Regions from separate parts of the Micromonospora sp. NPDC051296 genome, predicted to be linked through region 1. Evidence: riboswitches for the same ligand, from Rfam matches in the RefSeq annotation. Region 1 holds a riboswitch; the other holds the start of a gene.

Region 1 (3,251 bases):
AGGGCCGGGTCGAGCACGTACTTGGCCTTGGAGGCCGTGCCGTCCGGGTTCGCGCCCGCGGTGGTCTGGCTGAGCACGGTGTGGATCAGCTCGGCGGTGGTGTCCATCTCCGCCGAGCCGAGGCCCCGGGTGGTCAGCGCGGGCGTGCCGATCCGGATCCCGGAGGTGTACCAGGCACCGTTCGCGTCCTGCGGCACAGCGTTGCGGTTGGTGACGATGCCCGAGTCCAGCAGCGCCTGCTCGGCCTGCCGGCCGGTCAGCCCGTAGCCGGTGACGTCGATGAGCACCAGGTGGTTGTCGGTGCCGCCGGTGACCAGCGTGGCGCCCCGGCGCAGCAGCCCCTCGGCCAGCGCCTGGGCGTTGTCGACGATGCGCCCGGCGTAGTCGGCGAAGTCGGGGCGGCGGGCCTCGGCGAGGGCCACCGCCTTGGCGGCCATCACGTGCGGCAGCGGCCCGCCGAGCACCATCGGGCAGCCCCGGTCCACCTGGTCGGCCAGCTCCGGGCCGCACAGCACCATGCCGCCGCGCGGGCCGCGCAGCGACTTGTGGGTGGTGGTGGTGACGATGTGCGCGTGCGGCACCGGGTCGAAGTCGCCGGTGAAGACCTTGCCGGCGACCAGGCCGGCGAAGTGGGCCATGTCCACCATGAAGGTGGCGCCGACCGAGTCGGCGATCTCCCGCATGATCCGGAAGTTGACCTTCCGCGGGTACGCCGAGTAGCCGGCGACCAGCACCAGCGGCCGGAACTCGCGGGCCGCCTCGGCGACCTTGTCGTAGTCGACCAGCCCGGTGGCCGGGTCGGTGCCGTAGCTGCGCTGGTCGAACATCTTGCCGGAGATGTTCGGCCGGAAACCGTGGGTGAGGTGCCCACCGGCGTCCAGCGACATGCCGAGCATCCGCTGGTCGCCCAGCTCCCGGCGGAGCGCGAACCAGTCCGCCTCGGTCAGGTCGTTGACGTGCCGGGCCTGGGCCCGCTTCAGCGCGGGGGACTCCACCCGGTCGGCCAGGATCGCCCAGAACGCCACCAGGTTGGCGTCGATGCCCGAGTGCGGCTGCACGTACGCGTGCGCCGCGCCGAACAGCTCCCGGGCGTGCTCGGCGGCGAGCGCCTCGACGGTGTCGACGTTCTGGCAGCCGGCGTAGAACCGGCGGCCGACGGTGCCCTCGGCGTACTTGTCGCTGAGCCAGTTGCCCATGGCCAGCAGGGTGGCCGGCGAGGCGTAGTTCTCGCTGGCGATCAGCTTGAGCGACTCGCGCTGGTCGGCCAGCTCGGCCCCGATCGCGTCGGCGACCCGCGGCTCGACGGCGCGGATGACCTCCAGCGCGCTGCGGAAGGCGGTGGACTCGGCGTTCGGCGACATGCGACCTCCTGATGACGTGCGGAAGGCCCAGGCGCTCGGCGTGCGTCCTCGTGACGGGGCCGCTTCCCGATGGTGCTCCATCCCCACGCGCCAGTCACGGCCCCCGCCGATCCTACCGGGTCCGGTGTCCGCCGCCCCGGGCACCGGCCGGTACGCGCCTCTCGCCAGCGCCCCGCGGCCCGCCTACGATCGGCGCATGGCGGGCCACGGCGGGGGAAATCTGCTCGCGATCAGCGACCTGCACGTGGGGCACCCGGCCAACCGGGCGGTCGTGACTGGGCTGCGGCCGGAGTCCCCGGACGACTGGCTGCTGGTCGCCGGCGACGTCGGCGACACCGTGGCCGACATCGAATGGGCCCTGACCCTGCTGCGGCATCGCTTCGGCACCGTGGTGTGGGCACCCGGCAACCACGAGCTGTGGACCCCGCCGTCGGACCCGGTCCGGCTGCGCGGCGTGGACCGCTACCAGCACCTGGTCGAGCTGTGCCGCCGCCTCGGCGTGCTGACGCCGGAGGATCCTTATCCGGTCTGGCAGGGGCCGGACGGGCCGGTGCGGGTGGCGCCACTGTTCCTGCTCTACGACCACAGCTGGCGGCCGGAGGGGTTGGACACCCCCGAGGCGGCGCTCGCCGAGGCGTACCGCACCGGGATCGTCTGCACCGACGAGTTCCTGCTGCACCCCGACCCTTACCCGAGCCGGTCGGCGTGGTGCGCGCAGCGGGTCGCCGAGACCGGGCGGCGCCTCGCCGAGGTCGACGACGACCTGCCGTCCGTGCTGGTCAACCACTGGCCGTTGGTGCGGGAACCGACCCGGATCCTGCGTTACCCGATCTTCGCCCAGTGGTGCGGCACGGAGGCGACGGCCGACTGGCACCGGCGCTTCCGGGCCACCGCGGTGGTCTACGGCCACCTGCACATACCCCGCACCACCTGGCACGACGGGGTGCGCTTCGAGGAGGTGTCGGTGGGTTACCCGCGGGAGTGGCGGCCCCGACCAGTGCCGCCCGCCTGGCGTCGGATCCTGCCGGCCGGCTGAGGCCGGCGGAGGGTGGGGCCGGCGTCGGACGGCCGGACCCCACCGGTGGCGGTTACTTCACCGCGTTGTACGCGTTGACCATGCCCGCGCCGTAGAAGCCGTTACGTGCCCCACCCGCGCAGGTGGCGGTGTAGTCGGCTCCGGTCGGGATCAGCGGGACCGGGTCGTACACACCCGCCGGGCAGGGCTGGGAGACGGCGGTGCGGGCCAGGAACGAGGCCAGCTGCCCCGGCTGCATGCCCGGGTGAGCGGACAGGGCCAGCGCCGCGACGCCGGCGGCGTGCGGGCCGGACATCGAGGTGCCCTGCTTCCAGCCCCAACCGTTGGTCCGGGTCACGGTGTTGAAGGTGGTCGACAGGATCGCGTCGGCGGTCGTCGAGGTCGCGCCGCGGGTCCGGATCCGGCTGTCACCGCCCGGCGCCGTGACGTCGACGACGCCCTGACCGTACGACGAGTAGTAGCTCTTCTCCCCGGTCGGCCCGACCGCCGAGACGGTCACCACGCCCGGTGCCTCGGCCGGCAACACCACGCAGGCACCGTTGACGTCGCGTACCTCCGGGGTGCCGTTGTTCGGGCTGCCGGAGTCGACGAACTTGTGCGCCAGGTCGAAGTTGGCGTTGCCGGCGCTGGCGACGGTGAGCACGCCCTTGTTCTGCGAGTAGCGGATCGCCCGCTGCACGGCCTGCCACACCGGGCGCTGGCGCGCGTCGTTGCGGCAGTTCAGCTGCCAGGGGTCGATGTAGTAGCTGTTGTTGGTCAGCTGCATCCCGCGCTCGGCGGCCCACATGAAGCCGCAGACCGCCGCCTCCGGGTAGATATAGCCCTCGTTGTCGACGACCTTGACCGCGGCGACC
Region 2 (3,251 bases), on a different contig from region 1:
GGAGGTCGACCGCGACCAGTCCCGCAGCGGCAACCTGGATCTCACCGCCATCGCCGCCCAGGCGATGGGAGCCGCCGAGCACCGCTTCGCCGCCGCCGTGGTCGGCACCCCCGGCGAGGCGTTCCGCCCACTCACCCACGACGACGACGGCCACGGCGAACCCTGCTACGGCGTCGGCCTGGTCTCCCGCCACCCGGTCACCACCTGGCGGGTCACCCGGCTGCGCCCCGCACCGGTGCGCTCCCCGGTGTACGTGCCCGGCCCCGGCGGCGGCCTGGTGCTGCTACGCGACGAACCCCGCGTGGTGCTCGCCGCCGTGCTCGACACCCCACGCGGCCCGCTCACCGTCGCCGCCACCCACCTGTCCTTCGTGCCCGGGTGGAACGCCCGCCAACTGCGCCAGGTCGTCCGCGCCCTGCGGTCGCTGCCCGCCCCGCGGATCCTGCTCGGCGACCTCAACCTGCCCGCCTGGGCCGTCCGGCTGGTCTCCGGCTGGCGGCTGCTGGGCCGCCGGCCCACCTATCCCGCCGGGCAACCCCGCGTCCAACTCGACCACGTCATCGCCGACCGGCAGGGCTTCAACCAGCTCCCGCCGGTCACCACCGTACGGACCCCGCTGTCGAGCATCTCCGACCACCGACCCCTGCTGGTCGACCTCGGATAGGCAGCCCTACGGCTGACCCGCCAGGCCGGCGGCTGACCGCGCCGCCCGCAACGCGTTGCGGAACAACATCGCCACCGTCACCGGACCCACCCCACCGACCCGCGGCGTAATCGCCCCCGCCACCCGATCGCACGACGGATCCACGTCCGGCAACAACCGCCGCCCCTCGTACCGCACCCCACCACCGACCACCACCGCGCCCGGCCGCACATGCTCCGGCCGCACGATCCCCGGCACCCCGGCAGCGGCCACCAGGATCTCCGCCCGCCGGGTGTACCGCGGCCAGTCCGCCACCCCCGTGTGCACCACCGTCACCGCCGCGTTCGCCGTCGGCCGCTTCTGCGCCAGCAGCAACGCCAACGGCCGCCCCAACGTCGCCCCCCGACCCAGGACCACCACCTCCCGACCGGAAACCGGCACCCCATGGAACGCCAGCAGCGCCTCGATCCCCGCCGGCGTACACGGCAGGGGAGCGGGCAGCCCCAACGCCAGCCGGCCCATGTTCACCGGATGCATCCCGTCGACGTCGGAGTCCGGATCGAGAACCTGCAACGCCCGGTCGTAATCCAGACCACCAGGAATCGGATGCTGCACCAGCACCCCGTGCACACCCGGGTCCGCGTTGAAATCGGCCAGCACCGCATGCAGGTCGGCCTGCGACGCCGACGCCGGCAACCGTACGTGCGGCGAATCGAAGCCCAACTCCGCCGCCTGCCGCTGCTTGATCCGGATGTAACCGGCGCTCGCCTCGTCGTCACCCACCAGCACCGTCGCCAGCGCCGGGGTCACCCCCGCCGCCCGCAACCGCGCCACACCATCGGCCACCTCGGCCAGGATCATCTCCGCCACCGGCCCACCGGGCAGCAGCCGAGCGGTCGTCATCGTCGTCGACATGGCTCACCTCGCGCGGAGGCCCAGGCGGACGACCTCCACGACGAGAGCTTCCCGATGGTCGATCCCATCCTCGGTGCCGCCAGTCGCGTCACCGCCAGCCTGCCACACCGCGCCCAGGCCACGCCATCACCCCCGGGCGCGCCCTGGGCGGCGATCACGCGACAGATCAGCCCGGGGGACCGAACGCCAACGCCAACCGCACCGCCGCGTCCCGCACCCCGATGAACCGGCGCACCTGCGCCAACCGACCCGCCCGCACCGCCATCGCCGCCATCCGCTGCGTCGGCCCGCGCCGCAGCCCGTCGTACCGGGCCAGCGCCGAGGACACATCCGGCGCCGCCGCCAACGCCTCCGACAACGCCACCGCGTCGACCAACGCCTGACAGGCACCCTGACCCAGATCCGGCGTCATCGCGTGCGCCGCATCACCCAGCAACACCCGGCGCCCCTGCACATACGTCGGCAACGGCGGCAGGAAATGCACGTCGTGATGCAACAACCCGGCCGGATCGATCCGCCCCAGCACCGCCGGCAGCGGATCGTGCCAGTCGCCGAACCACCGCCGCAACGCCGCCAGATCACCCTCCGGCGGCCGGTACCCCTCCGGCGCGGCCACCGCCGCGTACCAGTTCGTCACCCCGGGGGACTGCGGCGTGACCCCGAACTTGCGGCCCCGCCCCCATGTCTCACCAGCCGCCGGCACCTCCAGCGGCACCGTGCCCCGCCACGCCGTCACCCCCGCATACCGCAACGGATACCGGTCACCGAACATCGCCGCCCGGGTCGCGCTGCGAATCCCGTCCGCACCGACCACCACGTCGTACCCGTCGGCCAACGCCGCCGGATCGGCCACCACCGAACCGAAGCGCACCGTGCCCGCCGGCAGCGCCTCCGCCAGCAACCCCAGCAGCGCCGGACGCGACAGCAGCCGCACCCCCTCGCCGTGCCGCCGCCGGATCCGCCCCGCATCCAACCTGGCGATCAACGAACCGTCCGGCCGGCGCATCGCCCCGTCCGGCTGCGTACGCCCCCGCTCGCGCGCGACCGGCCCGAGCCCCAGCCGGTCCAGCGCGCGCAACGCCGACGGCCAGATGCCCAGCCCGGTGCCGGTCTCCGGCAGCCCCGCGGCTCGCTCGAACACCGTCACCGTCCACCCGGCCCGCAGCAACCCGTTCGCCACCGCCAGCCCACCGACGCCGCCCCCGATGACGGCCGCAGATCCCCGCATCAACCGACCGTACTACATATGTAGTTGCCCGCACTACTGCTGTAGTTTCAGCCCGTGGACGCCCGCCAACGACAACTCCTCGACGCCGCCATCACCGTGCTCGGCAGCCGCGGCACCCGCCACCTCACCCACCGCGCCGTCGACGACCAGGCCGGCCTGCCCACCGGCTCCACCTCCAACCGCTACCGCACCCGAGAAGCCCTCCTCGCCGGCGTCCTCACCCGCATCCTCGACCTCGAAACCAGCGGCTGGCACCAACTCGCCGGCAACCTCCACCACATCGACCCAGACACCTTCACCACCACCCTCGGCGTCCTCGTCCACCACCTCGCCACCACCGGCCGCACCCTCACCCTCGCCCGGCTCGCCATCTTCGCCGAAGCCGCGCACCAACCCGCCCTGCAACAACAGATCGCCCACGGCCAACGCGACCTCGCCGCCTGGGCCACACCCCTGCTCGCCGCC

What was found. A riboswitch is a leader RNA that binds a small molecule or an ion and turns the genes downstream of it on or off. The one in region 1 is predicted to bind ZMP and ZTP.
Region 2: linked by a shared signal. The riboswitch ahead of AB0M52_RS28060 (tetrahydrofolate dehydrogenase/cyclohydrolase catalytic domain-containing protein) and the one ahead of AB0M52_RS16230 (glycine hydroxymethyltransferase) in region 1 are both predicted to bind ZMP and ZTP.

What each region holds. Positions count from the first base shown of each region.
Region 1 is NZ_JBFBAO010000134.1:12,009-15,259, forward strand. Features, by position in the region: gene AB0M52_RS16230 (glycine hydroxymethyltransferase) at 1-1,361, opposite strand, end outside; ZMP/ZTP riboswitch at 1,380-1,469, opposite strand; gene AB0M52_RS16235 (metallophosphoesterase) at 1,558-2,397, shown strand; gene AB0M52_RS16240 (S8 family serine peptidase) at 2,450-3,251, opposite strand, start outside.
Region 2 is NZ_JBFBAO010000365.1:3,626-6,876, reverse strand. Features, by position in the region: partial or broken gene AB0M52_RS28065 (endonuclease/exonuclease/phosphatase family protein) at 1-664, shown strand, start outside; gene AB0M52_RS28060 (tetrahydrofolate dehydrogenase/cyclohydrolase catalytic domain-containing protein) at 671-1,558, opposite strand; ZMP/ZTP riboswitch at 1,570-1,654, opposite strand; gene AB0M52_RS28055 (FAD-dependent monooxygenase) at 1,725-2,786, opposite strand; gene AB0M52_RS28050 (TetR family transcriptional regulator) at 2,841-3,251, shown strand, end outside.